3 regions of the Cryobacterium mannosilyticum genome follow, and region 1 is predicted to be linked to each of the others. Evidence: riboswitches for the same ligand, from Rfam matches in the RefSeq annotation. Region 1 holds a riboswitch; each other region holds the start of a gene.
What was found. Region 1 has a riboswitch for thiamine pyrophosphate ahead of thiC (phosphomethylpyrimidine synthase ThiC). Riboswitches for the same ligand answer to the same signal wherever they lie in the genome.
Positions count from the first base shown of each region.

Region 2: it holds a riboswitch for thiamine pyrophosphate, as region 1 does, so the genes downstream of both, thiM (hydroxyethylthiazole kinase) here and thiC (phosphomethylpyrimidine synthase ThiC) in region 1, are expected to answer to the same signal.
Region 3: it holds a riboswitch for thiamine pyrophosphate, as region 1 does, so the genes downstream of both, E3O32_RS03605 (ECF transporter S component) here and thiC (phosphomethylpyrimidine synthase ThiC) in region 1, are expected to answer to the same signal.

Region 1 is NZ_SOFM01000021.1:87,312-96,985, reverse strand. It holds gene rpoB (DNA-directed RNA polymerase subunit beta) at 1-437, shown strand, start outside; gene E3O32_RS07885 (DNA-directed RNA polymerase subunit beta') at 483-4,379, shown strand; gene E3O32_RS07880 (hypothetical protein) at 4,550-5,236, shown strand; TPP riboswitch at 5,284-5,391, shown strand; gene thiC (phosphomethylpyrimidine synthase ThiC) at 5,409-7,037, shown strand; gene E3O32_RS07870 (VOC family protein) at 7,107-7,478, opposite strand; gene E3O32_RS07865 (putative bifunctional diguanylate cyclase/phosphodiesterase) at 7,819-9,674, shown strand, end outside.
Region 2 is NZ_SOFM01000016.1:208,251-217,924, reverse strand. It holds gene E3O32_RS06915 (alkaline phosphatase) at 1-321, opposite strand, end outside; gene E3O32_RS06910 (bifunctional hydroxymethylpyrimidine kinase/phosphomethylpyrimidine kinase) at 493-2,055, opposite strand; gene thiE (thiamine phosphate synthase) at 2,052-2,783, opposite strand; gene thiM (hydroxyethylthiazole kinase) at 2,780-3,592, opposite strand; TPP riboswitch at 3,584-3,682, opposite strand; gene E3O32_RS06895 (YegP family protein) at 3,946-4,134, shown strand; gene E3O32_RS06890 (aldehyde dehydrogenase family protein) at 4,195-5,604, opposite strand; gene E3O32_RS06885 (glycosyltransferase) at 5,755-7,002, opposite strand; tRNA gene E3O32_RS06880 (tRNA-Ser) at 7,080-7,170, opposite strand; gene E3O32_RS06875 (LCP family protein) at 7,256-8,434, opposite strand; tRNA gene E3O32_RS06870 (tRNA-Ser) at 8,566-8,650, opposite strand; gene E3O32_RS06865 (HAD family hydrolase) at 8,769-9,608, opposite strand; gene serS (serine--tRNA ligase) at 9,605-9,674, opposite strand, start outside.
Region 3 is NZ_SOFM01000009.1:81,653-91,326, forward strand. It holds gene E3O32_RS03590 (DNA polymerase IV) at 1-250, shown strand, start outside; gene E3O32_RS03595 (hypothetical protein) at 260-592, shown strand; gene nhaA (Na+/H+ antiporter NhaA) at 628-1,974, opposite strand; TPP riboswitch at 2,279-2,389, shown strand; gene E3O32_RS03605 (ECF transporter S component) at 2,426-3,043, shown strand; gene E3O32_RS03610 (ABC transporter ATP-binding protein) at 3,056-4,561, shown strand; gene E3O32_RS03615 (energy-coupling factor transporter transmembrane component T family protein) at 4,558-5,340, shown strand; gene E3O32_RS03620 (nucleoside/nucleotide kinase family protein) at 5,327-5,953, shown strand; gene E3O32_RS03625 (hypothetical protein) at 5,963-6,223, shown strand; gene E3O32_RS03630 (D-alanyl-D-alanine carboxypeptidase family protein) at 6,283-7,569, opposite strand; gene E3O32_RS03635 (metallopeptidase family protein) at 7,593-7,943, opposite strand; gene E3O32_RS03640 (ABC transporter substrate-binding protein) at 7,982-8,881, opposite strand; tRNA gene E3O32_RS03645 (tRNA-His) at 9,101-9,176, opposite strand; gene orn (oligoribonuclease) at 9,225-9,674, opposite strand, start outside.

The DNA.
Region 1 (9,674 bases):
TGCACCACCTTGTCGACGACAAGATCCACGCCCGTTCCACCGGCCCCTACTCCATGATCACCCAGCAGCCGCTGGGTGGTAAGGCGCAGTTCGGTGGACAGCGTTTCGGTGAGATGGAGGTGTGGGCGCTCGAAGCATACGGCGCCGCCTACGCACTGCAGGAACTCCTGACCATCAAGTCGGATGACATCCTCGGCCGCGTGAAGGTGTACGAGGCGATCGTCAAGGGCGAGAACATCCAGGAGCCCGGCATTCCGGAGAGCTTCAAGGTTCTGATCAAGGAAATGCAGTCGCTGTGCCTGAACGTCGAGGTTCTCTCGTCCGACGGAACAGCAGTCAGCCTGCGCGACACGGATGACGAGGTCTTCCGCGCAGCGGAGGAACTGGGCATCAACATTTCCACCAGGTTTGAGTCGTCGTCCATCGACGACATCTAAGCCCGGCCACTGACGAAAACTTCGAAAACTTTCCAAGGAGAGAAATTGCTCGACGTAACAACATTTGACGAGCTTCGCATTGGCCTGGCCACCGCCGACGACATCCGTCGCTGGTCGCACGGTGAGGTCAAGAAGCCCGAAACCATCAACTACCGCACGCTCAAGCCGGAAAAGGACGGCCTGTTCGGAGAGCAGATCTTCGGACCGTCCCGCGACTGGGAGTGCTCCTGTGGCAAGTACAAGCGAGTGCGCTTCAAAGGCATCGTCTGTGAGCGCTGTGGCGTAGAGGTCACGAAGTCGTCGGTGCGCCGTGAGCGCATGGGCCACATCGAACTCGCCGCCCCGGTCACCCACATCTGGTACTTCAAGGGTGTCCCCTCCCGTCTCGGCTACCTGCTGGACATGGCTCCGAAGGACCTCGAAAAGGTCATCTACTTCGCGGCGTACATGGTCATCACGGTCGACGAAGACGGCCGCCACCAGGACATGCCCGGCCTCGAGAACGAGCTGCGCCTCGAAATCAAGACCATCGAGGGCCAGCGCGATTCCCGGATCGCCGACCGCCTGCAGCGCCTCGAAACCGACCTCGCAGCACTGGAGGCCGAAGGCGCCAAGAGCGACCAGAAGAAGCGCACCAAGGACGCCGCCGAAAAGGAGATGAGCCAGGTCCGCAAGTCCCTCGACGAGCAGATCGCTCACCTCGAGCGTGTGTGGGAGGACTTCCGCACTCTCAAGGTCGGCGACCTCAAGCCTGAGGACTCGGTCTTCCACGAGCTGCAGGACCGCTTCGGCATGTACTTCGAGGCCTACATGGGCGCCGAAGCCATCAAGAAACGCCTGCTGGCCTTCGACCTGGTCACCGAGAGCGAAAACCTGCACCTGCAGATCGCCGAGGGCAAGGGCCAGAAGAAGATCCGTGCGATCAAGCGTCTCCGCGTGGTCAACGCGTTCATCATGACCGGCAACTCGCCGGCCGCCATGGTGCTCGACGTCGTCCCGGTCATCCCGCCCGAACTGCGCCCGATGGTGCAACTCGACGGTGGCCGTTTCGCAACGAGCGACCTCAACGACCTCTACCGTCGTGTGATCAACCGCAACAACCGCCTGCGTCGTCTGCTTGACCTCGGTGCCCCCGAGATCATTGTGAACAACGAGAAGCGGATGCTGCAGGAGGCCGTTGACGCGCTCTTCGACAACGGTCGTCGTGGCCGCCCCGTCACGGGCACCGGAAACCGCGCCCTCAAGTCACTGAGCGACATGCTCAAGGGCAAGCAGGGTCGTTTCCGCCAGAACCTGCTCGGCAAGCGCGTCGACTACTCCGGCCGTTCGGTCATCGTCGTCGGCCCGCAGCTCAAGCTGCACCAGTGTGGTCTGCCCAAGCAGATGGCACTCGAGCTGTTCAAGCCGTTCGTGATCAAGCGCCTGATCGACCTGAGCCACGCTCAGAACATCAAGGCCGCCAAGCGCATGGTCGAGCGCAGCCGTCCGCAGGTCTGGGACGTGCTCGAGGAGATCATCCGCGAGCGTCCGGTGCTGCTCAACCGTGCACCGACGCTTCACCGCCTCGGCATCCAGGCGTTCGAACCGCAGCTCGTCGAGGGTAAGGCCATCCAGCTGCACCCGCTCGTCTGTGCCGCGTTCAACGCCGACTTCGACGGTGACCAGATGGCTGTGCACCTGCCGCTGTCGATGGAGGCCCAGGCCGAAGCGCGCATCCTCATGCTCGCCTCGAACAACATCCTGAAGCCGTCAGACGGTCGCCCGGTGACCCTGCCCACCCAGGACATGATCATCGGTCTGCACCACCTGACCACGCTCAAGGAAGGCGTCATCGGCGAGGGGCGCGCGTTCTCCTCTGTCGCGGAAGCGATCCTCGCTTTCGACCAGAAGTCGCTCGACCTGAACGCCAAGGTGCGCATCCGCCTGACCGACAAGTACTTCGAAGAGGGCACGCAGCCTGAAGGCGTCGAACTGGTGGGCGGTCAGGCCGTCGGCACCGTGCTGGTGACCACGTCCCTCGGACGCGCCATCTTCAACGAGGCCATGCCGGTCGACTACGCGTACTTCGAGAAGGTCGCCGACAAGGGCACCCTCTCGGCGATCGTCAACGACCTCGCCGAGCGGTACCCCAAGGTGGAAGTGGCCGCAACGCTCGACCGCGTGAAGGATGCCGGTTTCTACTGGGCAACCCGCTCCGGTGTGACCGTGGCGCTCAGTGACATCCTGACCCCGCCGAACAAGCCGCAGATCGTTGCCGGCTACGAGAAGCAGGCCGCCAAGGTGCAGTCGCAGTTCGAGAAGGGTCTCACGACCGACCTCGAGCGTCGCCAGGAGCTCATCCAGATCTGGACGAAGGCAACGGAAGACGTTGCCAAGGCCATGCAGGAGAACTTCCCCAAGGACAACACCATCAACCGCATGGTCACGTCCGGTGCTCGTGGTAACTGGCTGCAGGTGCGAAACATCGCCGGCATGCGAGGCCTGGTGAACAACCCGAAGGGTGAGATCATCCCTCGCCCGATCATCTCGAGCTACCGCGAAGGCCTGTCCGTCGCCGAGTACTTCATTGCTACTCACGGTGCTCGCAAGGGTCTGGCCGACACCGCTCTCCGTACCGCCGACTCGGGTTACCTCACCCGTCGTCTCGTGGACGTCTCGCAGGATGTCATCATCCGCGAAGACGACTGCGGGACGACCAAGGGCCTCGAGCTGCCGATCGCCGAGATCAACCCGCTCGGAGAACTCGTTCGCCACCCCAACGTGGAGAACGCGGTCTACGCCCGCAGCCTGGCCGCACCCGCGGTCAACGCCAAGGGCGAGGTTGTCGCGGAGGCCGGTGACGACGTGGGCGATGTGCTCATCGAGAAGCTGGTCGAGGCCGGCGTCGAGACCATCAAGGTTCGCTCGGTGCTCACCTGTGAGTCCGCCGTCGGTGTGTGTGCGGTCTGCTACGGCCGTTCGCTCGCGACCGGCCTGCTCGTGGACATCGGAGAGGCCGTCGGCATCATCGCCGCGCAGTCGATCGGTGAGCCCGGCACGCAGCTGACCATGCGTACCTTCCACACCGGTGGTTCGGCATCCGCCGACGACATCACCCAGGGTCTGCCGCGCGTCCAGGAGCTCTTCGAGGCTCGTACCCCTAAGGGTGCGTCGCCCATCGTCGACACCGCGGGCCGCATCACGATCGAGGACACCGACCGCAGCCGGAAGGTCATCCTGACCCCCGACAACGGCGACGAGCCGATCGCCTACCCGGTGCTCAAGCGCTCCACCCTCCTTGTCGAGGATGGCCAGCACGTCGAGCTCGGCACGCAGATCATCATCGGCGCCGTCGACCCGAAGGAAGTTCTTCGCGTCAAGGGTGTTCGCGCTGTGCAGAAGCACATCGTCGGTGGCGTGCAGGATGTCTACCGTTCGCAGGGTGTGCCGATTCACGACAAGCACATCGAGGTCATCGTTCGCCAGATGCTTCGCAAGGTCACCGTCGTCGAGCACGGCGACACCGGCCTGCTCCCCGGCGAGCTGGTCGACCGGCTCAAGTACAACGAGCTGAACCGCACCGCGCTCACCGAGGGCAAGAAGACGGCTTCGGCTCGTCAGGAAGTCATGGGTATCACCAAGGCTTCGCTGGCCACCGAGTCGTGGCTGTCGGCCGCTTCCTTCCAGGAAACCACCCGGGTTCTGACCCAGGCGGCCATGGAAGGCAAGAGCGATCCGCTGATGGGCCTCAAGGAGAACGTGATCATCGGAAAGCTGATCCCGGCCGGCACCGGTCTTCCCCGCTACCGCGACGTCACTGTCGAGGCAACGGATGAAGCCAAGGCTGAGCGTTACCCGAACCGCATCTTCACCGATGATGCGACGTTCAACGAGGGTGACCTGAGCTTCGTCGACTTCGACAGCTTCTCGTCGGACGACTTCACGCCCGGCACCTACAACTAGCATTCGCTAGGTACGACGGATGGCCCCCTGCTTCGGCAGGGGGCCATCCGTCGTTGAGCCCCGGTGATTTCGACGAGCCCAATGGCCGATCATCGGACCCGCCCGGTGATCGAGCCTGTCGAGACCACCGTGCCCGATAGGCTGGCCCCAATCTGCCAGGGGGTTCGCCAATGACCGCACCAGCTCCGTCCGCTCCACCGCGCGCCCGGCGCCGGCTCTGGTTCCTGCTCGGCGCTATCGGCTCGGCGCTGGTCGTGACCCTCGTCGTGCTGCTCATCGTCTGGCGCGGCGGCGCCGGCCTGCCCGGTGACGCTGCCGCGGGCGCCCGCCCCCAACCGAGCAAGACCCCGGCGCCGGTGGCCCTGGCCGCGGCGCCTGCCCCGGCGGCCACCCCGGCCGGGCCGCATCCGTCGACCTGCGGCGAACTCTACAGCCCGGCGATGGTGGCGGCATTCGGCACGGCGGTGCTCAACCCGGCCTGGACCGAAGCGGCGGACTCCGAAGTGCGGCACGGCACAGCGGATGCCGAACTCAGCACGGTCATCGACACGGCCGACAAGCTCACCTGCGTCTGGGGAAACCCGAAGGGCGGCTCCGACAGCGGGCTCACCACGAACCTGGTCTGGGTCACCGCGGAGCAGAGCGCGGCCGTGAAGGCGCGCCTCGCCGCCGCCGGGATGACCTGTTACGAGGAGCTCGGCGGGCTGCGCTGCGTCACCGAGACCAGCGGGGATGCCGGCACCTCCGGTGAGTCGCACTTCGTCCGGGACGGGATCTGGCTGGCGACCCACTACGTCAACTCGGGCCCCGACGGTTACACCCACGACATCATCGCCAACGTCTGGGCCGGGGCGTAGCCGGACAGTTCGCCGGCGTCCGATTCGCGGATAGGGTGGTGGAGTCAACACATCACCACGGGAGCTCGCACCAGCGAGCTGAGAGGACGGCCGGGGCCGTCGACCGTTGAACCTGTCCGGGTAATGCCGGCGTAGGGAGATCTGCCGAATGAGCACGAACGACGCTATAGCCATGTCCACTGTCACCACAGGAGCCGTCTGGGGCAGCACGAAGAGGCACGAATCAGTTCCCGGATTCCCGGGAATGGCCACCCCGGTTCGCCGGGTGAACCTGAGCAACGGAGAGCACTTCGATCTCTACGACACGTCGGGCCCGTACACCGACGAGAGCGCGGAAATCGACCTGGACGCGGGTCTGGCGAAGACCAGGGACCGCTGGATCCGGCCGGCGCCCATCGACGGGGCGGCCACCCAGCTCGTCTGGGCGCGAGCCGGACTCGTCACTCCGGAAATGGCATACGAGGCAGCCAGGGAAGGCCTACCGGTCGAACTTGTGCGAGATGAGGTCGCTCGCGGCCGCGCCGTCATCCCGGCGAACCACCGGCACCCGGAGAGCGAGCCGATGATCATCGGCAAGGCATTTGCGGTCAAGATCAACGCCAACATCGGCAACTCCGCGGTCACGTCGTCGGTCGGGGAAGAGGTGGAGAAGATGGTGTGGGCCGCCCGGTGGGGAGCGGACACTCTGATGGACCTGTCCACCGGCAAGGACATCCACCTCACCCGGGAATGGGTCCTCCGCAACTCGCCCATTCCCGTCGGCACGGTGCCGATTTACCAGGCACTGGAGAAGGTCAACGGCGACCCGACGGCGCTCACCTGGGAGCTCTACCGCGACACGGTGATCGAGCAGTGCGAACAGGGCGTCGACTACATGACCGTGCACGCCGGGGTTCTGCTCCGGTATGTGCCGCTCACGGCCAAGCGCGTCACCGGGATCGTGTCCCGCGGCGGGTCCATCATGGCGGCCTGGTGCCTCGCCCACCACAAGGAAAGCTTCCTCTATACGCACTTCGTCGAGCTCTGTGAGATCCTGCGCCGCTATGACGTGACCTTCTCGCTCGGTGACGGACTTCGGCCCGGGTCCATCGCCGACGCGAACGACGAGGCACAGTTCGCCGAACTGCGCACCCTGGGCGAGCTGACGAAGGTCGCCAAGTCCTACGGCGTGCAGGTGATGATCGAAGGCCCCGGTCATGTGCCGATGCACAAGATCGTCGAGAACGTCCGGCTCGAGGAGGAACTCTGCGAAGAGGCTCCCTTTTACACGCTGGGTCCGCTCGCCACCGACATCGCCCCGGCCTACGACCACATCACCTCCGCGATCGGCGCGGCCATCATCGCCCAGGCCGGCACCGCCATGCTCTGTTACGTGACGCCCAAGGAACATCTCGGTTTGCCGAACCGCGACGATGTCAAGACCGGAGTGATCACCTACAAGATCGCCGCCCATGCCGCAGATCTGGCCAAGCAGCATCCGAGGGCACAGCAACGTGACGACGCGCTCAGCCTGGCCCGGTTCGAATTCCGGTGGAATGACCAGTTCGCGTTGTCACTCGACCCGGACACCGCCCGCAGCTTCCACGACGAAACGCTCCCCGCCGAGCCGGCGAAGACGGCGCACTTCTGCTCCATGTGTGGGCCGAAATTCTGCTCAATGCGCATTTCAGCGGATGTTCGTGCTTACGCCGAAGAGAACGGCCTCACCAGCGCGGCAGCCATCGAGTCGGGTATGGCCGAGAAATCGGCCGAATTCACCCGCTTGGGCAACTCCGTGTACCTCCCGTTGCGCGCACTCTGACATTGCCTTGCCGTCCGCGCCTGGATGGTGCCGAAGCGCCATCCAGGCGGCCGGTCGGGCCGGTTGACGTCAGAGCATCTCGGAGACGCAGATGAAGTTGCCCTCGGTGTCGCGGAACCAGGCGGACTTCATCTCGTCCGTAGTCGCGACCCCGTTGACGGTCTTCATGCCGGGAATGTCGTAGTCCTCGAAGACCACTCCGCGGGCCCGCAACCTCGTCATCTCACTGTCGAGATCGTCGGTCACCCAACCCATCTGGGTGTTCTTGGCGGTTCCGGCATTGCTCGTCTCATAGATTTCAAAGGCCTGGCCGGAATCCAGGCGGTAGACGAGAACGCCCTGATGAACCTCGGCAGGGTCGAGGTCGAGAGCGTCGTGATAGAAGGACTGCGCGCGCTTGAGATCTGCCGCGGGCAATACCGTGTGTACTTCCTTGAACATGTGAGAATCCCTTCTCATCGATGAAGGAACGGGCCGAACAGGAAGAGCGCCGTGGGGCCCCAGCCGCGGACCCACGCCGTCTCGGCCGACCGCTGGCGCCTGCTTCCGAGTGGGAGTGCCGGCCGCGGTGGCGACGAACGCAGTGGCGGACTGGAACTCCTCGTCCCCCGACCGGGCTTTCCTCGGATCGGTGGGCGGTGACTATCGCATATAGAGGTGATCCTACGCCTCCCGAGACCGCCACGACAGAGGAATCCGTGGCGAGGGACGGCGAGGATGCCGGAACCCCGTATTCTTCTACTGGTGGCGGCATTCTCGCCCATCGCGAGCTGGGAGCACCATGGGTTTGGCAAGTCGGATCGGCGCGGCCTTCGTCGGGGCTGTCGGACTCATCGTCCTGATCGGCTGGTACACCGGCACCGCCGCGTTGACGACCGTGCTGCCGCATCTCGCGCCGATGAAGCCGATCACCGCCGTCGCCCTGATCGTTTTGTCACTTTCCGTCGGGCTCGCGCATCGGTGGGCGGCCGTGAGCCTGGCCGCCGTCACGGTCGCCCTCGCACTTGCGACCCTGGTCGGGTACGCGCTCGGGTCCACGTTCGGCATCGCCGGGTGGGTGCCGGGGATCGACCTGGCCGGCCAGGACCCGCGGATGGCGCCGCTCTCCGCGGTGGGGCTGATCCTCCTCGGCACGGCCGTGATCGCCGTGCGACAGGCCCGCACCACCCTGGTGCAGGTCTTCGCGCATGCCTCCCTGCTGATCAGCCTGATTGCCCTCCTGGGCTATGCCTATGGCGTGTCGTCCCTCTACACCGTGGCCGGGTTCACGAGCATCGCACTGCACACGGCGTTGAGCATCGCCATCCTGTCGGTGGCCGTGCTGCTCCAGCAGCCCACGGTGGGCCTGGTGGGATTGCTTCGCGATCAGGGCAGCGCGGGGCAGCTGATGCGCCGTGCCGTGCCGTTCCTCATTCTCGGCCCTTTCCTCCTCGGCTGGTTGCGGCTGTGGGGTCAGCACCAGGGTCTGTACGACACGGTGTTCGGCGTTGCCATCCTGATTTCGAGCATGACGGTGCTGGGTGTCGCGCTGATGTGGATCGCGGCCCGGAGACTCAGGGAACTCGACCGGCAACGCAACGAAGCCATGCAGGCCCTGGCCGAGGTCAACCACACCCTCGAGGAGGCTGTTGGCTGCCGCACCCGGGAACTCGGCGAAGTCGCCGACAAGCTCCACACCTTCATCAAGATCGCCCCCGTCGGCATCGTAGAGCTGGACTCCGAGGGAGGGCTCCTCACCGCGAACGACCAGTGGCTGGCCCTGAGCGGTCTGACCCTCCACGAGTCTCTGGGGGACGGGTGGGCGAAGGCGATGCACCCCGACGACAGCGATCGGGTGTCCGCGGAGTGGGGCGCTGTCGTCGCCGCCGGCACAATCTACGAAACCACCCTGCGCTTCCGCACCCCGCAGGGCCAGGTGCGCTGGGTTCAGGTCAGCACCGCGCCGATCCACGGCCTGGACCCCGAGACCGTCACCGGACACCTGGCCACCGTGACCGACATCACCGATCTTCGCAACGCCGAGGAAGCGGCCGCAGCAGCGCGAGCACGCTTCGAGGCGGCCTTCGCCTCCTCGCCGCTCGGCACGGCGATCGTCTCCCTCGACGGAGAGGTGCTGGAGGCGAACAAGCGGCTCTTCGACCTCGCAGGTCGAGCGACATCCGTGGTCAAAGGGCACATCGACGAGATCTTCATGCCGGCCGGAGCCGGCGGCGGCGATCGACTCAGCCTCGCCGACGGGCCGTCCACCCGGCAGCGGATGGACCGGCGGATGCGGCGCGGCGACGAGGAGGAGGAAACGTGGGTCAAGGTCAGCATCGCCGAGATCAACGAGGGCGAGTCGGCCGGGGGGCTCCTCTACCAACTGGAGGACATCACCGCCCGCCGGCTGGCCGAGGCGCGCGTGGAACACCTTGCCTTCCACGATCCCCTGACCAATCTGCCCAACCGCCTGCTGCTTCTCGACCGGCTCAACCAGGCCCTCCTGCAGGCGTCAGGTCATGGACAGGGCGTCGCTGTGCTCTTCATCGACCTCGACCGGTTCAAGTTCGTCAATGACAGCCTCGGCCATCACGCCGGTGACGCCGTGCTGACCGAGGTCGGCATTCGGCTGCGGATGAACGCGCGCTCAACCGACAC
Region 2 (9,674 bases), on a different contig from region 1:
CGCGGAATCGGTGACCGCGTTCGGGTGGAAGTCGGCTTCGCCCGGCTGGCCGGAGCCCTTTTCCACCGCGTAGGTGCTGACATAGCCCTGGGCCGGCAGCGTCTCCATCGTGAGCTTGCCGGACGCACCGTAATACCGCTCGCGGGCGGCCGTGACGTGGGTGCGGCCCATGCCGTCACCGAGGAGGTAGATCACGTTCTTGGCGCGGCCTTTGTCGTCGTCGGCCGAAGCCGACGAGACGGTGCCGGCCGTGACGACAGCGGTGGCCAGCAGAGCAGCGACCACGGTCGTGGAGGCCAGGACAGAAATTCTTCGTCGCATGAGGATGCTCCTGAGGAGTGCGTGGGAGTGGCAGCTCATGTTGCCACCCCCGCACTGTAGAGAGTCCCGGTGTCCCCCGAATGGCCGGATGGTGAACAGAGTCCCCGGGCGGTCATCCGGGGGGCGGGCATCCGGGGGCGGGCATCCGGGGGGCGCGCGCCGGCGCGCGTCTCAGGTCGTCTGGTCGAAGAAGGCGAGTTCGTGCTCGGCCGAGGCGTGGAATGAGCGCCGCATCTCCGCCCGCTCCGGGGCGGTGGCTCCCTGGGCGGCCCGCTCGACGATGGCGATCGCCCCCAGGGTCACCGCCTGGAAGTCCGGCTGCGCGTAACAGTCCAACCAGGTCCGGTACGGATGCTCCGCGTGGTTCGCCGCCGCCAGCCGTTCCCCGACGTCCTGGTAGATCCAGAAGCAGGGCAGCAGTGCGGCGACGAGCACCGGGTAGGAACCGCCCTGCGCCGCCGCGAGCAGATGGTTCAGGTAGGCCGTCGTCACCGCCGACGGCGCGGCATCCGTGGCCCGGCCGTCGAGCCAGGTGCGGTGCAGCTCGAGTTCCTCGACCAGGCAGCCGTGCGCGCTCGAGGCCCAGAACGCCTGTTCGGCCACGGTCGGCGCGAGCTGGCTGGCCCGGGCCAGGGCCCGGGAGTAGTCGCGCAGGTAGAGGGCGTCCTGGGCAATGTAGGCCGAGAAGGCGTCGTCCGCGAGACTGCCGTCGGCCAGCCCTCTGATGAACGCCAGATCGTCGATCTCGGTGCGCAGGTGGTCGATGCCCGCCCACCACTCCTCGGTATGGGCAGCCATGTCGGCTCCCAGAGCGGCGACCGGCGTAACAGCATCGGCGACGGATACCTCGGCGAAAGATACTGTGGCGACGGATGACGCGGCGACAGATGCCGCCGCAGCCGCGTCCCCGGCGCTCCAGAGCGCCGCGAAGTGGTGGATCGGCCCGTTGCCGTGCCCCACGTCGAGTTCGTCGGCATGCCGCAAGCTGTCGGTCAGCCACTCCTTCGCCGAGGCGAGGGCGGCCACCCAGTCGCCCAGCCGGGCCTGGCGGGTGGCGAGGGCGCTCGAGAGCGAGCAGCCGGTGCCGTGGGTGTTCGTCGTCGGCACCCGTTCCTGGACGAACTCGACAAGGTCGTGCCCGCCGGAGAGCCCGGCGGCGGCGTCGACCAGGGCATCCGGCGAGCCCTGGCCGCCGAGGTGGCCGCCCTTGGCGAGCACGATCACGTCGTGCCGGGCGGAGACCGCCCTGGCCTGGCGTATCGCCTCGGGCCAGGTCAGCGCGACCGGGCACGCGGCGAGCACGGCGAGCTCGGGCAGGTTGGGCGTGACGATGTCGACCTCGGCGAGGAGGTCGCGCACGGCGGCCTCGGCGCGTTCGTCGAGCAGCCGGTCGCCGCTGGTGGCGACCATGACCGGGTCGAGCACGACGATCGGCGGGCGGATGCGGCGCAGCCAGGCCGCGACCTCGGCGACCACGTCATCGGTGGCGAGCATCCCGATCTTCACGGCGTCGATGGTGACGTCGTCGCTCACGGCGTCGAGCTGTTCGCGCAGGAACGAGGTCGGCGGCAGGTGGATCGACCGCACGCCCTGCGTGTTCTGCGCGACCAGGGAGGTGATCACGGCCATCCCGTAGCCGCCGTTGGCCGCGATCGCCTTGAGGTCGGCCTGGATGCCCGCGCCCCCGGTCGGGTCGGTGCCGGCGATGCTCAGCACGCGGGGGATACCGCTCATGCCGCGGCCCCGGCCCACGCGTCAGCGAACGCGCGGGTGGCTTCGCCCGGGTCGTCGGCCGCGCAGATCGCCGAGACGACGGCCAGCCCGGAGGCGCCCGCGGCGCGGAGGCCGGCCGTGTCGGTGAGACGGATGCCGCCGATCGCGACGCAGGGAAGCCTGGTCGACCGCGCGATCTTGCCGAACCCGGCCACGCCGAGCGCCTCGGGGTGGTCGGGCTTGGTCGCGGTCGGGTGGATCACCCCGACCCCGAGGTAGTCGACGAAGCCCGCCGGCAGGGCGTGAGCGGCACGCAGGTGCACGGGCGTGTTCGCGGTGAGTCCGAGCACGGCGTCCGGCCCGATCAGGGCGCGCACCGTGGCGGCCGGAAGGTCGGCCTGGCCGACGTGAACGCCGTCCACCTCTGCGCCGGCGTGCCGCGCCGCCAGGAAGACGTCAACCCTGTCGTCGACGAGCAGCAGGCAGCGACCGGCGGTGATCCGGGCGGCGGCGACCACGAGGTCGTAGAAGTCCCGGGTGTCCGCGGTCTTGTCACGGAGTTGAACGACGGAGACACCGCCGGCGACCGCGGCGGAGACCACTCCGAGCACCCCGAGCCGTCCGGAGAGCCGCCGGTCGGTGACGAGGTAGGTGGACAGGTCGAGGGTGCGCGGCCTTGGCGGTGTCGTGTGGGCCGACCTCTGCGGTGTCGCGTGGGCCGGCCGGGTCAGGTGGGCGGGCAGGCTCATCCGATGACCACGCCGGCCAGCACGTCGTCGGGGGTCAGCCCGGCCAGCCTGTCGAGGAAGGCGACGGCGAAGCTGCCCGGACCGGCGGATTCCCGCGCGGCCTGCTCGGCCGCGAGGGTGTAGACCGCGCAGGCTGCCACGGTCGTGGCGAGCCGGTCCTGGTCCTGGGCGGCGAAGGCGGCGATCACCGCGCCGAGGGCGCAGCCCCCGCCGGTGATCCGGGTGAGCAGCTCGGTGCCATTGTCGACGCGCACGTCCCTGACCCCGTCGGTGACGATGTCGGTTCCGCCGGAAATGGCCACGATGGACCCGAAGTCGATGGCGAGGTTGCGCGCGGCCTCGAGCGCGTCCTCGGCGGAGTCGGTCGAATCGACGCCTCGTCCGCCGTGGCCGGCCCCGGCGAGCGCGATGATCTCGGACGGGTTGCCGCGGATGACCGTGGGCCGGAGGCCGAGCAGGTCTCGGGCGAGGTGGGTGCGCACCGGGAGCGCGCCGATCGCGACCGGGTCGAGCACCCAGGGGGTTCCGGCCGCATTGGCGACGGTGACGGCCTCGACCATGGCGACCCGCTGGTCGTGCTGGGGAGTGCCGAGGTTGATCAGCACCGCGGACGCCAGCCGGGCGAAGGGTCCGGCCTCGGTGGGGAGGTCGACCATCGCCGGGGCGGCGCCGAGGGCGAGCAGGGAGTTGGCGGTGAAGTTGGCCACCACCGCGTTGGTCAGGCACTGCACGAGCGGCACGCCTTCCCGCAGGCGGCGGAGAAGTTCGGCGGCTGACTGGGCGTGCTGGTTCGACAAGCGAGAGTTCACTCGCGACATCCCTTCGCTAGTACTGGCTAGATCAGGTTCTACGGGTCTGATCTCAGCCATCGACTCTCGACGGCACCCCGTGTCACGCCTCCGAGCCTAGCCGCCTCAGGAGACCAGGCCCCCGCCGAACTCCTCGATCCCGATCAGCGGCTTGATGGTGGCCTGCACCGGGCCACGTGACTCCGAGTGCAAGCGCATACATTCCGCGTCTCAGCCTCGAGCCGCCCGCCCGGCCTGGTTCACCGCCCTCGGTGAGCTTCGCACACAGGTCATCGATGACGACCGGAGCGTAGTCTGAGGTCACCGGCCAAACGGTCGACGATGATGTTCCGTGGCGAAGAAGAGAGCGTGTCATGAGCGGCAAATACGAAGTGTACGTCGACAGGTCCGGCGGCTACCAGTTCAGGCTCAAGGCCAACAACGGCGAGGTCATCGCCACCTCCGACAGCTACAAGACGAAGGTCGCCGCGCTCAAGGGGATCGAGTCGTTGAAATCCCACGTCAAGTCCCACGTCGTCGACCTGACCGAACCCGCCAGCTGACACGGGAACCGCCGCCCATCCGGCTCAGGCCGAGGGGCGGCGGTTCCGGCGCGGTGCCGCTCAGCCGTTGATCACCTGGGGCACGCCGAGCGCCTTGAGGCCCTCCACGCCGAATTCGAGCCCGTAGCCGGACTGCTTGGCCCCGCCGAACGGGATCATCGGGTGCACGCCGCCGTGCCCGTTGATCCAGACGGTGCCGGCCTCGAGGCGGGCCGCCACTTCGCGCGCCTTCGCCAGGTCGGGCGACCAGACCGAGCCGCCGAGTCCGACGTCGACACCGTTGGCCTGCGCGATCACGTCGTCGAGGTCGGTGAAGCGGATGATCGGCAGCGCCGGGCCGAACTGCTCCTCCATGACGAGCGGGTTGGCATTGTCGATGTCGGCGATGAGCGTGGTCGGGTAGAAGTAGCCCGGCTGGTCCAGGCTCGGGTTGCCACCGAGGAGGACGCGCGCTCCGGAATCCTTCGCGGCGTCGACGAGGCGGGACACGATGTCGAACTGTGCCTTGTTCTGCAGCGGTCCGAGCACGTTCTTCTCGTCCAGTCCGACGCCCATCGGCATGGCGGCGGCGACCGCGGTGAGCTCCGTGCAGACCGCGTCGTAGATGTCGTCGTGCACGTAAAGGCGCTTCAGCGCCGCGCAGGTCTGGCCGGTGTTGATGAAGGCACCCCAGAACAGGCCCTCCGCGATGGCCTTCGGGTCGGCGTCGGAGAGCACGATGCCGGCGTCGTTGCCGCCCAGCTCGAGGGTGAGGCGTTTGACCGTGTCGGCGGAGCTCTTGATGATCGCCTTGCCGGTGGCGGTCGACCCGGTGAACATGACCTTACCGATTCCCGGGTGGCTGGAAAGCCGCGCACCGACCTCGCGGTCGCCGCAGACGACGCTCAGCAGACCGGCCGGAAGTTCCTGGTTCATCACCGCGACGAGCGCGAGAACGCTCAGCGGCGTGTACTCGGACGGCTTGACGACGACCGCGTTGCCCATCCGCAGGGCTGGGGCGATCTGCCAGACTGCGATCATCATCGGCCAGTTCCACGGGCCGATGGCACCCACAACGCCGATCGGACGGTAGTGCAGTTCGGCGTGGGTCTGGCCGTCGTCGACGATAACCTCGGCCTCCAGCGGCGTCGCGGCGGTGGCGCGCAGCCAGGCCGAGCAGGCGCCGACCTCGAACCGGGCGTTCGGACCGTTGAGCGGCTTGCCCTGCTCCCGGGAGAGCAGCTCCGCGAGCGGCTCCGCGGCGGCGTCGATGGCGTCCGCCACCCGGTTCAGGGTCGCGATGCGCTCCGCGTGGCCCCGTGCGGCCCAGGCCGGCTGGGCGGCGACGGCCGCGGCGACGGCGCGGTCGAGGTCGTCGACGGTGTGCACGGCGACCAGGCCGACCACCGCTCCCGTTGCCGGGTCCAGGATCTCCCTCGTCGGCGTCGACGTCGGGGTGATCGTCTCAAGAAGTGCGTCGTAGGTATCCATGGGTCCTCCACTGTGAGTCCGTTAGTACCCTGACCGTATCCAGCACTGATGCCGCCCCGTTTGTTGGAGCGCGCAGCGTGGTTGTCGGTCGGTGCCGACCGGGTCACCGCTCACGCCGGCGTCGGCCTCTGCTGCGCCTTCCGGCATCCGTCAGACGCGCGATCCGCCGAGCGCATTCTCGTAGGCGTCGATGGCGGTGGCGATCCCGTCCTCGCTGCGGATGCCCGCGGCGAGTTCACCGGCCCGCTGCTGCATCGACCTGTCGGCCAGGACCCTGCCCAGGGCGTCCGCGAGACGCGCCGAGGTGAGCCGGCGCTGCGAAAAGGATGACAGGCCGACGCCGAGGTTAACCACGCGGCTTCCCCAGAAGGGCTGGTCGACGGTGAACGGCACCACGATGCCGGGCACTCCGGCACGCAGGCCGGCCGCTGTGGTGCCGGCCCCTCCGTGGTGCACGACGGCTGCCATCCGCGGGAACAGCCACTCGTGTGGCACCGACTCCTGGACGAGCACGCGACCGCCCCCGTCGAGGTCGGTCAGTCCGAGGTCGGTCAGTTCGAGGTCGGTCAGTCCGCCCCAGCCGGAGAGCAGCACGGCTCGCACTCCCGCTGCGCGGACAGCCTCGAGCACGATTGCCGTCCGCTTCGCCGGGTCAGTGCCGCTGATGCTCCCGAACCCGATGCTCACGGCGGGACCGCGCGCGAGGAACTCCTCCAGCTCGGGCGATGGCTGCCAGGTGGGGTCTTCGGTGGGAAACCAGTACCCCGTCGTGTGGTTGCGGGCGCCGGGAACCCTGAGCACCCGAGGGCTGATCGCGTAGAGCGCCGGCTGACCCGCTGTGGCGGTCGACCGGCCGGACAGCCCCAGAACCTCGCGCCGGGCATCCGCCATCGCCTTCGCGAACGGCGCCCAGAGGGCGAACGAGGTGAGGCGATGGCCGAGGACATTCGGTCGCACCCGGGGTGTCAGCACACCCGGGTAAGCGGTGGCGGGCGCATCGATGGGCTGCAAGTGCGCGGGGATGAACGGCACCCGCAGCTTGTCGGCAACACCGAGACCGACGACCATTCCACCGACACCGCCGGTGAGGGCGTCCACCCCCTGCGCAGCCTCCAGGGTTTCCCGCGTCCAGATATGCAGTCGGGCGCCCATTTCCGCGGCAACCATCCGCATGCTTGCGCCGGACCCCCGCTCGGTGGCGCCCTGTGCACGCCGGATGTCCTCGCGCGAATTCCCGGACAGCCCGGCGAAGGGGATGCCGCTGCCCTCGACCAGCGGGGAGAAGTCCGCGGGGGCGATCAGCCTCGGCTCGTGCCCGCGCGCCTTCAGTCGAAGTGCCAATGCCGCGTACGGTTCGACCCCGCCCCTGGTGTCGTTGGCGACAATTCCGATGCGCACGATTCCTCCGAGGAGCCCGACGGGCGAAAAAGGCCCCGGGAAACCGCGATGAACGCGGTGACCAGGGGCCGAAAGTGCGGAGACGGTGGGATTTGAACCCACGGTACCCCGTGAAGGGTACTCCACCTTAGCAGGGTGGTGCACTAAGCCGTACTATGCGACGTCTCCTTGGTGCCTGCAATGCAAACACACCTCAGCAATCATAACCTCACAAGCGGGATCCGATTGAACACCGGCCCGGATGCCCGGATTGCTACTGGTTCTCGAGGGTGCGGCCGACGGAACAGGTCAGTTCCCCGGCCGTCTGCCCGGTCGCCGACTCCGGGAGCACGGTGACGCCGGGTGTCGTCGCGGCGGGGTCGGGTGTGGCGTTCGGGTCAGTCGGCTCGGCCGGTGCCGGCTCGGTCGGAGCGGCTGTCGCGGACGGGTCCAGGGTTGCACCGGCGCCCGTCGTACCGCCGAGCTTGAGCGGCTGGTCGGCGGCGACGGCCGTGAACAGGTCTTCGAAGTCCGGCTGCAACGGCAGCACCCCGCCCTCCGTGCTCCCGGTCGGGACCTGCACGAACACGACCTGGTCCAACGGGATGTCCTTGAGTGCCACGGCGATCGAGGCGAGCGTCGACACGTTGTTCAGGCTGGCCGACAGCGACATGTTCGCCGTCACGGCCTTGGCCAGGGAGTACACCTTGAGCGGGTCGGAGAGGGTGTCGGCGCTCTTGATCGTGCGCACGAGCGCCGACATGAACACCTGCTGGTTGTTGATCCGGGTCAGGTCGCTGCCGTCTCCGACGCCGTGCCGGGTGCGCAGGAACTGCAGGGCGGCGACACCCTCGAGCGTGTGCATGCCGGGGGTGAGGTAAGTCTGGGTGTAGTCGTCCTGGATCTCCTCTGCCACGCAGACCGGCACGCCGCCGACGGCGGTCGACATGGCCATCACCCCGCTGAACTGCACCTCGGCGGCGAACGGGATATCCAGGCCGGTCAGCTTCTCCACCGTGAGCACGGTGCAGGCCAGCCCGCCGTAGGTGAGCGTGGTGTTGATCTTCTGCCGGCTCATCGAGTTGAAGGTGCCGCCCGTCGGGTCGGGGCATTCCGGGATGGGCACGAACATGTCGCGCGGGAAACTGATCACCGAGGCGTTGCTGTGATCGGCGGAGATGTGCAGCAGCATCGTGACGTCGTTGAGGTCACCGGTCGAATCTTCTTCGCCGAACCTGGCGTCCTGGCCCTTGCGGCTGTCGCTGCCGACCACGAGCAGGTTCACCCCGCCAGGGATGGCCCCGATCTGAGGAACGGGGCCTTTGGTCTCATTGGCCAGGTGCACGCTCGGCTGCACGCTCGCGGCGACGTCGTAGGTGGCGAGGGAGGCGACGGACACCCCGCTGACGAGCAAAACGGCCATCGCCGCGGCGAGGAATTTCACCACGGTCACGACCGGGTTCGACCGCTTCAACCGGCCATGCCGGGCGAAGGTCGCGAGAGTGCGCGACCGTGTCGAGCGGGGCCGTAATTGGTCGCTCACTCAGATCCCTTCGTCGTGTGCCGGCGTGCAGCATCCAGGTGCGGAGGGCGTGGGATTCGAACCCACGAGACATCTCTGTCCACCAGTTTTCAAGACTGGCTCCATCGGCCGCTCGGACAGCCCTCCCTGTTCGCCGCGCAACTGCGCAGACGGCACGCGATCGCAATAGGCGAATACCGACCGATTCTAGCCGATGAGCCATCGTCCAGAATGCCAGCGGATGCTGACAGCAGGCTGGGTGAGGCTACAGGCTGCTCAACACGAACGCGAGGCCGTCGTCCTGAACGGCCCCGGTGGTCTCGCCGGCCGCAGCGATGACCTCGTCCGGCGCCTGCCCCATCGCCACCCCCCGGCCGTGGACGGCCGCCCACTGCAGCAGCTCGATGTCGTTGCGCCCGTCGCCGACGGCCATCACCCGGTGGCGGGGAATGCCGATCTCGGCACGCACCCGTTCCATCGCGGTGGCCTTGTTGACGCCGTCGGGGGCGATGTCCAGCCACGCGGTCCACCCGATCGCGTAGCTCACCCGGTTGAGGCCCATCCGGTCGACGACGCGGAGGAAATCGTCCATGTCGTGGTCGGGTGAGATCACCACGACCCTGGTGGCTGCATGGCGCAGGAGGTCGTCGAAGTCGACGTGCTCGCTGTCGAGTCCGATGGTCGCGTCCGGGAACGGCTCGGTGTAGCGGTAGTAGCCGTGCTCGTCCTCGACGGCGTAGCGGGCGGTGGTCAGGTGCGACTTGATCGAGAGGAGAACCTCGGTCGGGTCGAAGGTCTCGACCCACTCGCGCCGGTACCCGGTGGGCGAGTCGGGGTCGCGGTGCAGGGTGATCGCGCCGTTGGAGCAGACGACGAAGCGCGGGGCGATCTCGAGGCGGTCGAGCACCGGCAGGGTGGTCGCGGCCGACCGCCCGGTGGCGAGCATGACCTCATGGCCGGCCGCGTCGAGGCGCCGCACCTGGTCGAGCACGCGCTCGCTGATCGTGCCGTCCTCGTGCATGGTCGTGCCGTCGATGTCGAGGGCCACCAGCCAGGGCGCATCCGTCGTGCCCTGCCCGGTCACGGTCAGCGCGTCGAGGCTCACGGCGTGGGCTCGATCACGGTGAGTCCGCCCAGCCAGGGCCGCAGGGCCTCCGGGACGAGCACCGAA
Region 3 (9,674 bases), on a different contig from region 1:
CACCGACGTCGGCCGGCGGATCTATGAGGAGGCTGCGGCCAGCTTCGACACCCTCGCCGCCTCGGGCATCCGAGTGCGCCTGATCGGGGTGCGCGTCGAGCAACTGGGCGACGGTGACGGTCAGGGCCTCGGCCTGTGGGACCCGGACGACGACTGGCGGGGAGCCGAGCGGGCCGTTGACACGGTCACCGCCCGGTTCGGGCGGGGCGCGGTGCGTCCGGCCTCGTTGCTCAAACCCGACAAGGGGTAGCCTGAGGGCATGACTAGCCTGCCAGAGAAGCTCGCAGAAATTTCCCGTTCCGCCGGCGTGAAGACCGCCTACGGCGACCCCGTTCAGGTGGACGGCATCAGCCTGGTGCCCGTCGCCCTCGTCTACTACGGCTTCGGCGGCGGCGAAGGCGATTCCGCGGAGAGCGGCAAGGGCAGCGGTGGCGGCGGCGGCGGAATGTCCCTCCCGATCGGCGCCTACGTGAAGTCGGGCGGTTCGCTGCGTTTCGAGCCGAACGTGATCTCGTTGCTCGCCGTCGGCATCCCGTTCGTCTGGGTGGCCGGCAAGGCGATCTCCCGCGTCATCCGCGCGCTGAAGCGCTGACGCGCCAGGGCACTCGGGTCGTCGAGACCGACCGTTCAGTTGACGAAGACGTCGGGGACGCCGTCGCTGTCCTCGTCGAGCCGTTCCTTCGCTTCGACCAGTCGGTAGTGCCGGTTCCGTGCGCGCAGCACGACCGTGGCGAGGAGCGCGGCGAGCAGTGACCCGGTCAGGATGGCCACCTTGGCGTGGTCGTCCAGCACCGTGCCGTGACCGAATCCGAGTTCGCTGATCAGCAGCGAGACCGTGAATCCCACCCCGGCGAGCATCGCCACCCCGATCACGTCGACCCAGGCCAGGTCAGGGTCCAGGGTTCCCCTTGTGGTCCTGGTGACCAGCCAGGTGGCGAAGAGGATGCCCACCGGCTTCCCGACGACCAGGGCGACGACGATACCGATGGCAATCGGGTCGGTCAGGGTCTTCGTGAGTCCCTCGGCGCCGCCGATGCTCACCCCGGCGGAGAAGAACGCGAACACGGGCACGGCGAAACCCGCCGAGATAGGGCGGATGCGGTGCTCGAGTGTCTGGGCGAGGCCGGGACCGGCGTCAGGGCCGCCCCCCTTCCGGCTGCGCAGCACCGGCACGGCGAAGCCGAGCAGCACGCCGGCGACCGTGGCATGGATGCCGGAACCGTGCACGAGGGCCCAGACGAGCAGCCCGATCGGCAGCAGGATGAGCCAGCCCGCCCAGGTCTTCCTGCCGAAGAAGTTCGAGTGCCGGTGGGTGAGGTAGGCGAAGAGGGCCAGCGGCACGACGGCCAGGAGGAGCATCATCGGCTGGATGTCAGTGGAGTAGAAGAACGCGATGATCCCGATGGCGAGCAGGTCGTCGACCACGGCGAGCGTGAGCAGGAAGATGCGCAGTGCGCTTGGCAGGTGGGAGCCGATCACGGCGAGGACGGCGACGGCGAAGGCGATGTCGGTGGCGGTGGGCACGGCCCAGCCGCGGAGCGCTTCCGGTCCGCCGCCGATGTTGATGGCCACGAAGAACAGGGCCGGGGTGATGACACCGCCGATCGCGGCCGCCACGGGGACGACGGCGCGGCTGAAGGTGCGCAGGTCGCCGGCGACGAACTCGCGCTTCAGCTCGAGACCGGCGATGAAGAAGAAGATGGCCAGAAGGCCGTCGGCCGCCCACGTGCCGAGGCTGAGCTTCAGGTGCCACGGCTCGAAACCGACCTCGAAGTCGCGCAGCGAGAAGTAGAAGCCGGCGGCCGGGGTATTGGCAAGAATGAGGGCGACAACGGTCGCCGCCAGGAGCAGGGCGCCGCCCACGGTCTCCTTGCGCAGGATCTGCGCGACGTGGAGGTGCTCCAGGTAGCTGCTCCGGCGGAAGATCTGCGCCCTGGTCTCTTCGGCGGGGGCGGACGGAGATGGTGGGTTCACGGGAGATCCTCTGGATTTCGGCTCGGCTCTAGGGCGTCGACCAGGCTTCCCGACTCACCGCTTCCAGCGTACACGGGGTCGGTTCCGGAGCCAGGCCGGCAGGTGCCAGGGGCCGCTCACTGGAAGCCCGCGCAGGAGCCGGCGCCGGCGCAGGATGAAGCGGCGTAGCAGCACGATCAGCAATGCCGCGAGCAGCAGGGGGACGGCGACGCTCACCCTGGGACGACCGGACGGGTCGACCGACCGTATCCGGTCCGGGCGCGGATTCGAGTCATCGTCCGAGTCTACGCGGCGGTCTATACTCGACTACGAACACGGGAGTCCGGTCAACCGGGCTGAGAGGAAGCTTCGGAAAGCTTCGACCGTCGAACCTGATCTGGATCATGCCAGCGCAGGGAGGCAGATTATCTCGTACCCGTGCCCTGTTTTCTCTACGGAAAGGGCACGAACAGTGCACACTGAAACCATCATCGCCACCCGGTCGGTCTCACGGAAATGGCGGGTCGTCGACATCGTCATCGCCAGCGTCATCGGCGTGGCCAGCGGCTTGATCTTCGTGGTCTGGAACCAGGCCTACAACCCGCTCAGCGGGCTGCTCACCCCGCTCCTGCCCGGACTCCAGGCCCTCCTCGGAGGCGGCTGGCTGTTCGCCGGGGTGCTCGGCGGCCTGATCATCCGGAAGCCCGGGGCTGCCCTCTATACCGAGCTGCTCGCAGCCGTGGTCTCCACCCTCGTGGGCGGCACGGCCTGGGGTGCCACCATTCTCGTCTCCGGGGTGGTCCAGGGCCTTGGGGCCGAACTGGTGTTCGCGATCTTCCTCTACGCCAACTACCGCCTGTACGTTGCCCTGTTGGCCGGCGCCGGCGCCGGGCTCGCCCTGGCGGTCAACGACCTGCTGTTCTGGTACCCCGGTTCCGCGGCGCCGTTCATCACGATCTACACGCTCTCCTCCGTCCTCTCCGGCATCGTCGTGGCCGGTCTGTTGTCCTGGTTGGCCATGCGCGGCCTGGCCCGCACCGGGGCGCTGTCCCGGTTCGCCGCCGGCCGGGCGGTTCGTGCCTCGAACTAGGGCGCGGAAACGATGACCGCCGCGAATTCGCCGACCTCCCGGGGTGCGTCCGTCGACGCCCGGGGGTGGGGCTGGCGGCACGCCGGACGCACCGGCTGGGCCGTCTCCCGGCTCGACCTGCGAATCGAACCCGGCGAACGCGTGCTGCTGCTCGGCGCGTCCGGGGCGGGGAAGTCGACACTGCTGCACGCACTGGCCGGCGTACTCGGCGGCGACGATGAGGGCGAACAGCACGGCAGGCTGCTGGTCAACGGTGGCGAGCCGGCCGCGGCCCGAGGCCTGGCCGGGCTGCTGCTGCAGGACCCGGACTCGCAGGTCATCCTTGCCCGGGTCGGCGACGACGTCGCCTTCGGCTGCGAGAACCTCGGTGTGCCGCGCGAGGAAATCTGGCGGCGCGTGCAGGAGAGCCTCCACATGGTGGGACTGGAGGTGCCGCTGGACCACCCCACCTCGGCATTGTCCGGCGGCCAGAAACAACGCCTCGCCCTGGCCGGCGTGCTCGCGATGAGGCCGGGTTTGCTCCTGCTCGACGAACCCACGGCGAACCTCGACCCCGCAGGAGTGATCGAGGTGCGCGACGCCGTGGCTCGGATTCTCGAGCATTCGGCGGCGACCTTCATCGTGATCGAGCACCGGGTGGCCATCTGGCAGGAACTGGTGGACCGGGTGATCGTGCTCGACCAGACCGGGGGAGTGCTGGCCGACGGCCGACCGGATGACGTGCTGGCCAGCCAGGGCGAGCGGCTCTCGGCCGCCGGGGTCTGGGTGCCCGGACGCGGCCACGGGATGCCGATCCGGCGGGCCATCGTACGCGACGTGGCGGACGGCACCCTGCTCCGCGCGGAGTCCCTCGCCATCGCACGCACGAAGAGCGTCGTCGTCGCCCGGGACCTCGACCTCACCGTTCGGGCAGGGTCCGCCCTGGCTGTGACCGGGCCGAACGGGTCGGGGAAGTCGACCCTGGCGCTCACGCTCGCCGGGCTGTTGAAGCCGGCCGCTGGACGGTTGGAGGCGAGTGCCGGGTTCGCCGACGGGGCGGGCGCCGCTCCGATCGGATGGACCTCCCGGCAGCTTCTGACCAGGGTCGGCACGGTGTTCCAGGATCCCGAGCACCAATTCGTCGCCGGCACCGTGCGGGCCGAGCTCGCGGTCGGCCCCCGGGCCCTCGGCCGGAGCGGGCCGGCCGTCGACAGCCGGGTCGACACCCTGCTGCAGCGGCTCAGGCTCGACCACCTCGCGGAGGCGAATCCGTTCACCCTGTCCGGCGGGGAGAAACGACGCCTGTCGGTCGGCACAGTGCTGGCTACCCAGCCGCGCCTGCTCGTCCTCGACGAACCGACGTTCGGCCAGGACTTCCGCACCTGGCGTGAAGTGGTGGCGCTGCTGCTCGAGCTCATCGACGACGGAACAGGGGTGCTGGCGGTCTCCCACGACAGCGACTTCGTCGCGGCCGTTGCCGACCGGGAGTACCGCCTGACCGACCGCGTCGCCAACCGCCAGCCGGCGGCCCCGAGATGAGCGTGCTCAGGGTCCCCGAAGGGACGCAGGCGATCTTCCGGGTCAATCCGGTGGCCAAGCTGGCGGCGGCGCTCCTCCTGGCCGGCGTGCTCATGCTCACCATCGACTGGGTGTCCGCCCTCGTCGCGCTCGGCTGTGAGGCCGTCCTGTTCTTCTGGGCCGGACTGAGCGCACGGATGTTCCTGCTCCGCACCCTGCCGGTCTGGCTGGCCGCGCCGACGGCCGGACTGACCACCCTCCTCTACGGGCAGGCTGCCGGTCAGGTGTACTGGGCATTCGGGCTCGTCCACGTGACACAGGGGTCAACCGACCTGGCTGTGGCCACGACCCTGCGGATCCTGGCGATCGGCCTCCCGTCGGTCGTGCTGTTCGTCACGGTCGACCCGACCGACCTCGCCGACGGCCTCGCCCAGGTCGTGCGCCTGCCGTCCCGGTTCGTGCTCGGAGGCCTGGCCGGCCTCAGGCTGGTCGGCCTGTTCATCGAGGACTGGCGTGCCCTCGAACTGGCCAGGCGGGCCAGGGGAATCGGCGACGGCGGCGCCATCCGCCGGCTGGCCGGCCAGGCGTTCGCGCTGCTGGTGTTGTCCATCCGGCGCGGGAGCAAACTGGCGACGGCGATGGAGGCCAGGGGCTTCGGCGCCCCGGTCCGTCGCACCTGGGCCAGGCCGTCCAGGTTCGGCGGGCGCGAGTATGCCCTGGTCGGCATCGGCCTGCTCGTGGCGTTGCTGGCCGTCGTCGTCTCGGTGGCGACGGGAAACTGGAACTTTGTCCTCGCCTGAGCCGGACGGGCGCATGTCGGCGCTGCTCGCACCGATCCTCGCCGCCCTGGCCGGCGCCGGGCCCACCCCCGTCGTCCTCATCGACGGGCCGAGCGGGGCCGGCAAGAGCACCCTGGCCGACCGGCTCGCCGCCGCCTGGCCGGGGGAAGAGCCGGTTCTGGTGCGGCTCGACGATATCTACCCCGGCTGGCAGGGACTCGACGCCGCCGTTGAACATCTGACCCGGCAGGTGCTCACCCCGCGAGCGGACGGACTGCCCGCGGCCTGGCAGCGCTACGACTGGGCCAACGCCCGCGCCGCCGAATGGCATCCGGTTGATCCGGCGCGTCCGCTCATCGTGGAGGGATGCGGCGCCCTCGCCGCCGCGCACCTCCCGTTCAGCGAGATCCGGGTCTGGCTCGCCGCCGACGACGGCGTCCGCAAGAAGCGCGCCCTGGCGAGGGACGGGGACATGTTCCGGTCGCACTGGGACGAGTGGCAGCACGAGTGGGAGGCCTACCTGGGCCGGGACGACCCGGAACACGGCGCCACGATCCGGCTCAGCGGGACGACGGAGATTCCCTGCCCGCCGGCGCCTGAAATCGGCCGCCTAAAACCGGCCGTCCCGGACTAGGTTGGAGACATGGCCAGCCCCGAAACCCACAACGTCCTCTACACGGCGGAGTTCATCGACGGTCCCCTCGAGGGGCAGGTCGATTCACGCGTCCTCGTGCACGGCAAGCACGATTCCCGGATCAGCATGCTCGCCGCCGTCGAGGGCATCGAAGCCCTGTTCTGGTACGACGAGGTCGACGAACGCGACGTGCAGGGCCGGTTGCACGTGCGCTACCGCTTCGATGCCGGAGACAGCGACCCGTACCTGCCGACTGACGAACAGGACTGACGAACAGGATTGTCGGGCAGCAATGACGGCCAGCAGGGGCCGTCCGTCAGTCCTGAGGGTTAGCGGCGCGCCGCCAGCAGCGCGGTGATCATGGGGACCGGATTCAATAGGCGCCAGCCCGGACCCGGTGCGCTGATCGTGCGGTCGAGCACGAGCGGCGCCGAGACCGGGGTGCCGGCCGCTTCGACCGACACCCGGCCGATGGTGCGCCCCGCCCGCCCCGTCGAGAAGGTGTCCAGGGTGACCGTGGCCGCCCCGGGAGCCTGGGCCTGCCAGCCGAACCGGCTCTTCGAGGCGCGCACCGTTCCGGACGAGGTGGCGCCCCACGGGGTGCTGAACCGCACGTAGGCGTCTCCCTTGGCCAGCACCGGAAGCTCGCTGACCCCGGAGCGGGCGCTCTCCATCAACGCGGTGAGATCCGTCTTGAGCGTGTCGTAGTCGGGTTCGCCGATCACCGCTCCGGAGAAGGTGAAGACGGATTCATCGCTGCTGACACGGGCCGTGAACAGGAAGCAGACGCCGGCGGCATCCGTGTAGCTGCGGGACACGCCCGTGATGCCCTCGTCGGGCAGATAGGCCGTGGTGTTGTCGACGCCGCGCTGGCCGACCAGCGCCGACGGGGGCTGGGAGAGCATTCCCGCGATGACCGGGTCGGAGGCGGCCATGCCGGCCAGGCGGGCCAGGTCGGTGGCCGTTCCGGCGCTTGCGTCGTGGAGGCCGTTGGCGTCGGCGACCGTCGTGCCGTCCAGGCCGTGCGCGGTCAGCCAGGTGTTGGCGGCCGCGACATAGGCGTCGATGGAGCCGAACGCCCAGCGCGCGAGGGTGTCGGCGTGGTTGTTGCTGGAGCCGAGGACCATCGCCTGGAGCAGTTCCGTCTCCGTCCACAGCTCACCGGGGAAGACGACGACGGTGCGCGCGCCCGAGTTGCCGTAGTCGATGTAGTCCTGGTAATCGGCGGTGGTGATCGGGATCTTCGGACCCGCGGTACCGGCTGCCAGGGGCTTCGCGTCCAGGACCACCAGCGCGGTCACGATCTTCGCGGCCGACGCCATCGGCAGTGCGTCTGCGTTGCCGCCGACGGCGATCGGGGCGGTCTTCGCTATCGCGGAGGCATCCGGTGTTGTCGCGCCAGGGGCTGCGGTGTCGAGGGCGACGATGGCGCTGCCTCCCTGAGCGGGCAGCACGGGTGGGAACGGAGTGGCGTCATTGAGCGCGGGGGTCAACCGAGTGGCGGTCGCGGCCGGGAGCGGACCGAGGAGGGTCGCCGGGCCGTACACGCCGATCAGCAGGATCGCGAGCGCGCCGACCGTGATGCCGATGAAACGGCCAGGTCGGAATCTGTTCATGGGTTCAGGCTAGCAAGCGCCGGTCATCCCCAGCCGAGGTCGTGCAGCCTGTCGTCGTCGATGCCGTAGTAGTGCGCGATCTCGTGCACGAGGGTGATGTGCACCTGGTCGCGCAGGTCGTCCAGATCGGCGCACAGCTCGAGGAGCGGTTCGCGGAACACCACGATGCGATCGGGCATCTCGCCGAACCCGTATTGGCCGCGCTCGGTCAGCGCCACGCCGTCGTAGAGACCCAGGGTGTCCAGTTCGCCGTCTTCCGGGCGGTCCTCGACCACGAAGATCACATTGTCGAGCCCGTCGACCATATCGTCGGGCAGGAGGTCGAGTTCGTCGATGACCAGACTTTCGAACTCCTCGGGACCCAGTTGCAGCATCCGTTCAGCATCTCACGGGCGCGGGGCGATCGGGATGCCTAGCCGTTCGCCGCGGCGTTGATCGTGATCGTGTCGAGCCCGCCGTCGGCGACGCCCCACTTGTCGAGGATCGCTGCGTAGGAACCGTCATCGACCATCGACTGAAGGGCGGCCTGCACGGCCTTGGCCAGTGGTGCCCCTTTGGCGACGGCCAGGCCGTAGGGCGAGACATCGAACGTCTTCCCGGCAGTCTGCAGTTTGCCGCCGGTACGGGAGATCGCGTAGAGGGTGACGGGCGAGTCGGCGCTGAACGCGTCGGCCTGGCCGAGGATGGCGGCGTTGGTCGCAGCGTCCTGGGTGTCGAATTTCAACTTGGTGATCGGTGGCTTCCCGGCCGCGACGCAGGCATCGCTCCTCCCCGGGATCTCATCGGTGTCCTCGTAGGTGGTGGCCTGCACGGCAACCGTCAGCCCACAGGCGTTCTCGGGGTCGACGGACTTCCCCTTGGCCGATGCCCACTGGATGCCTGCCGTGTAGTAATTGACGAAGTCGACCTGCTCTTCGCGCTTGACGTTGTCGGTGAACGAAGACTCACCGACGTGCATCTTGCCGCCGATGATGTTCGGGATGATGGTGTCGAAGTTGGCCACCTTGTATTCGGCGGTGAGGCCGAGCTTGGCGGCGAGAGCATCGGTCAATTCAATGCCCCAGCCGATCGGGTTGCCGGAGTCGTCCTTGAACTCGTTCGGGGAGTAGTTCGGGCTCGTGCCGATCACGAGAACGCCGGCTGCGGTGATCTCCTTCGGCAGCAGGGCCGCGGCCGTGTCATCCTTGCCCACGGCGGTGCCGGTCGCGGTCCCGGTGGAGCCGCCCGGTGAACCGGCGGAATTGTTGACGCAACCGGTCAAGAGCAGCGCAGCCAGGGCCGCGACTGCGGGGACTGCATAGCGCACGCGCATGGAGACTCCTTCGTCTGTTTTCCCCCACCCGTCGAGTGTGCGGCGCGGAGCCGGAACGGAAGGATTCACCCGGAGTCTATGAGGCCGGCTGGGAGGGAGCGCTGCCGGAGGACACAGCGCCGGGAATGACAACCGGATCGTGATGGAGGCCGGCCGGAACCGGACCATGTTCGGGGCTTAAACGCAGAAGCTCCACCCGAGGTGGAGCTTCTGCGACATTGGGGTGACTGACGGGGCTTGAACCCGCGACCTTCCGGACCACAACCGGACGCTCTACCAACTGAGCTACAACCACCATGTGTTGCGCTTCTCCCGAAGAAGCAGCGGCAACTCAAGAATTCTATTACACGTTTGGGCTGAATGTGGACACGGCTTCGGCCGCGCGCGATTTCGCCTGGTCGCTGGTGGGCCCGGGGTCGGTCACGAAGACCGTCTGGCGGTAGTAGGCGAGCTCGCGGATGGATTCCAGGATGTCGGCCAGGGCGCGGTGACCGCCGTCCTTGGCCGGCGCGTTGAAGTACACCCGCGGGTACCAGCGGCGGGCGAGTTCCTTGATCGAGGACACGTCGACGTTGCGGTAGTGCAACTGGTTGTCCAGGCGTGGCATGTACTTGGAGAGGAAGGCCCGGTCGGTTCCGATCGAATTGCCCGCGAGCGGGGCCTTCTGCTCGGCCGGGATGAACTTCAGCACGTACTCGAGGACCTCGAACTCGGCCTCGGCCGCGCTGACCCCGTTGGGGATCTCCTCGATCAACCCGGAGGAGGTGTGCATCTCCCGAACGAAGTCACCCAT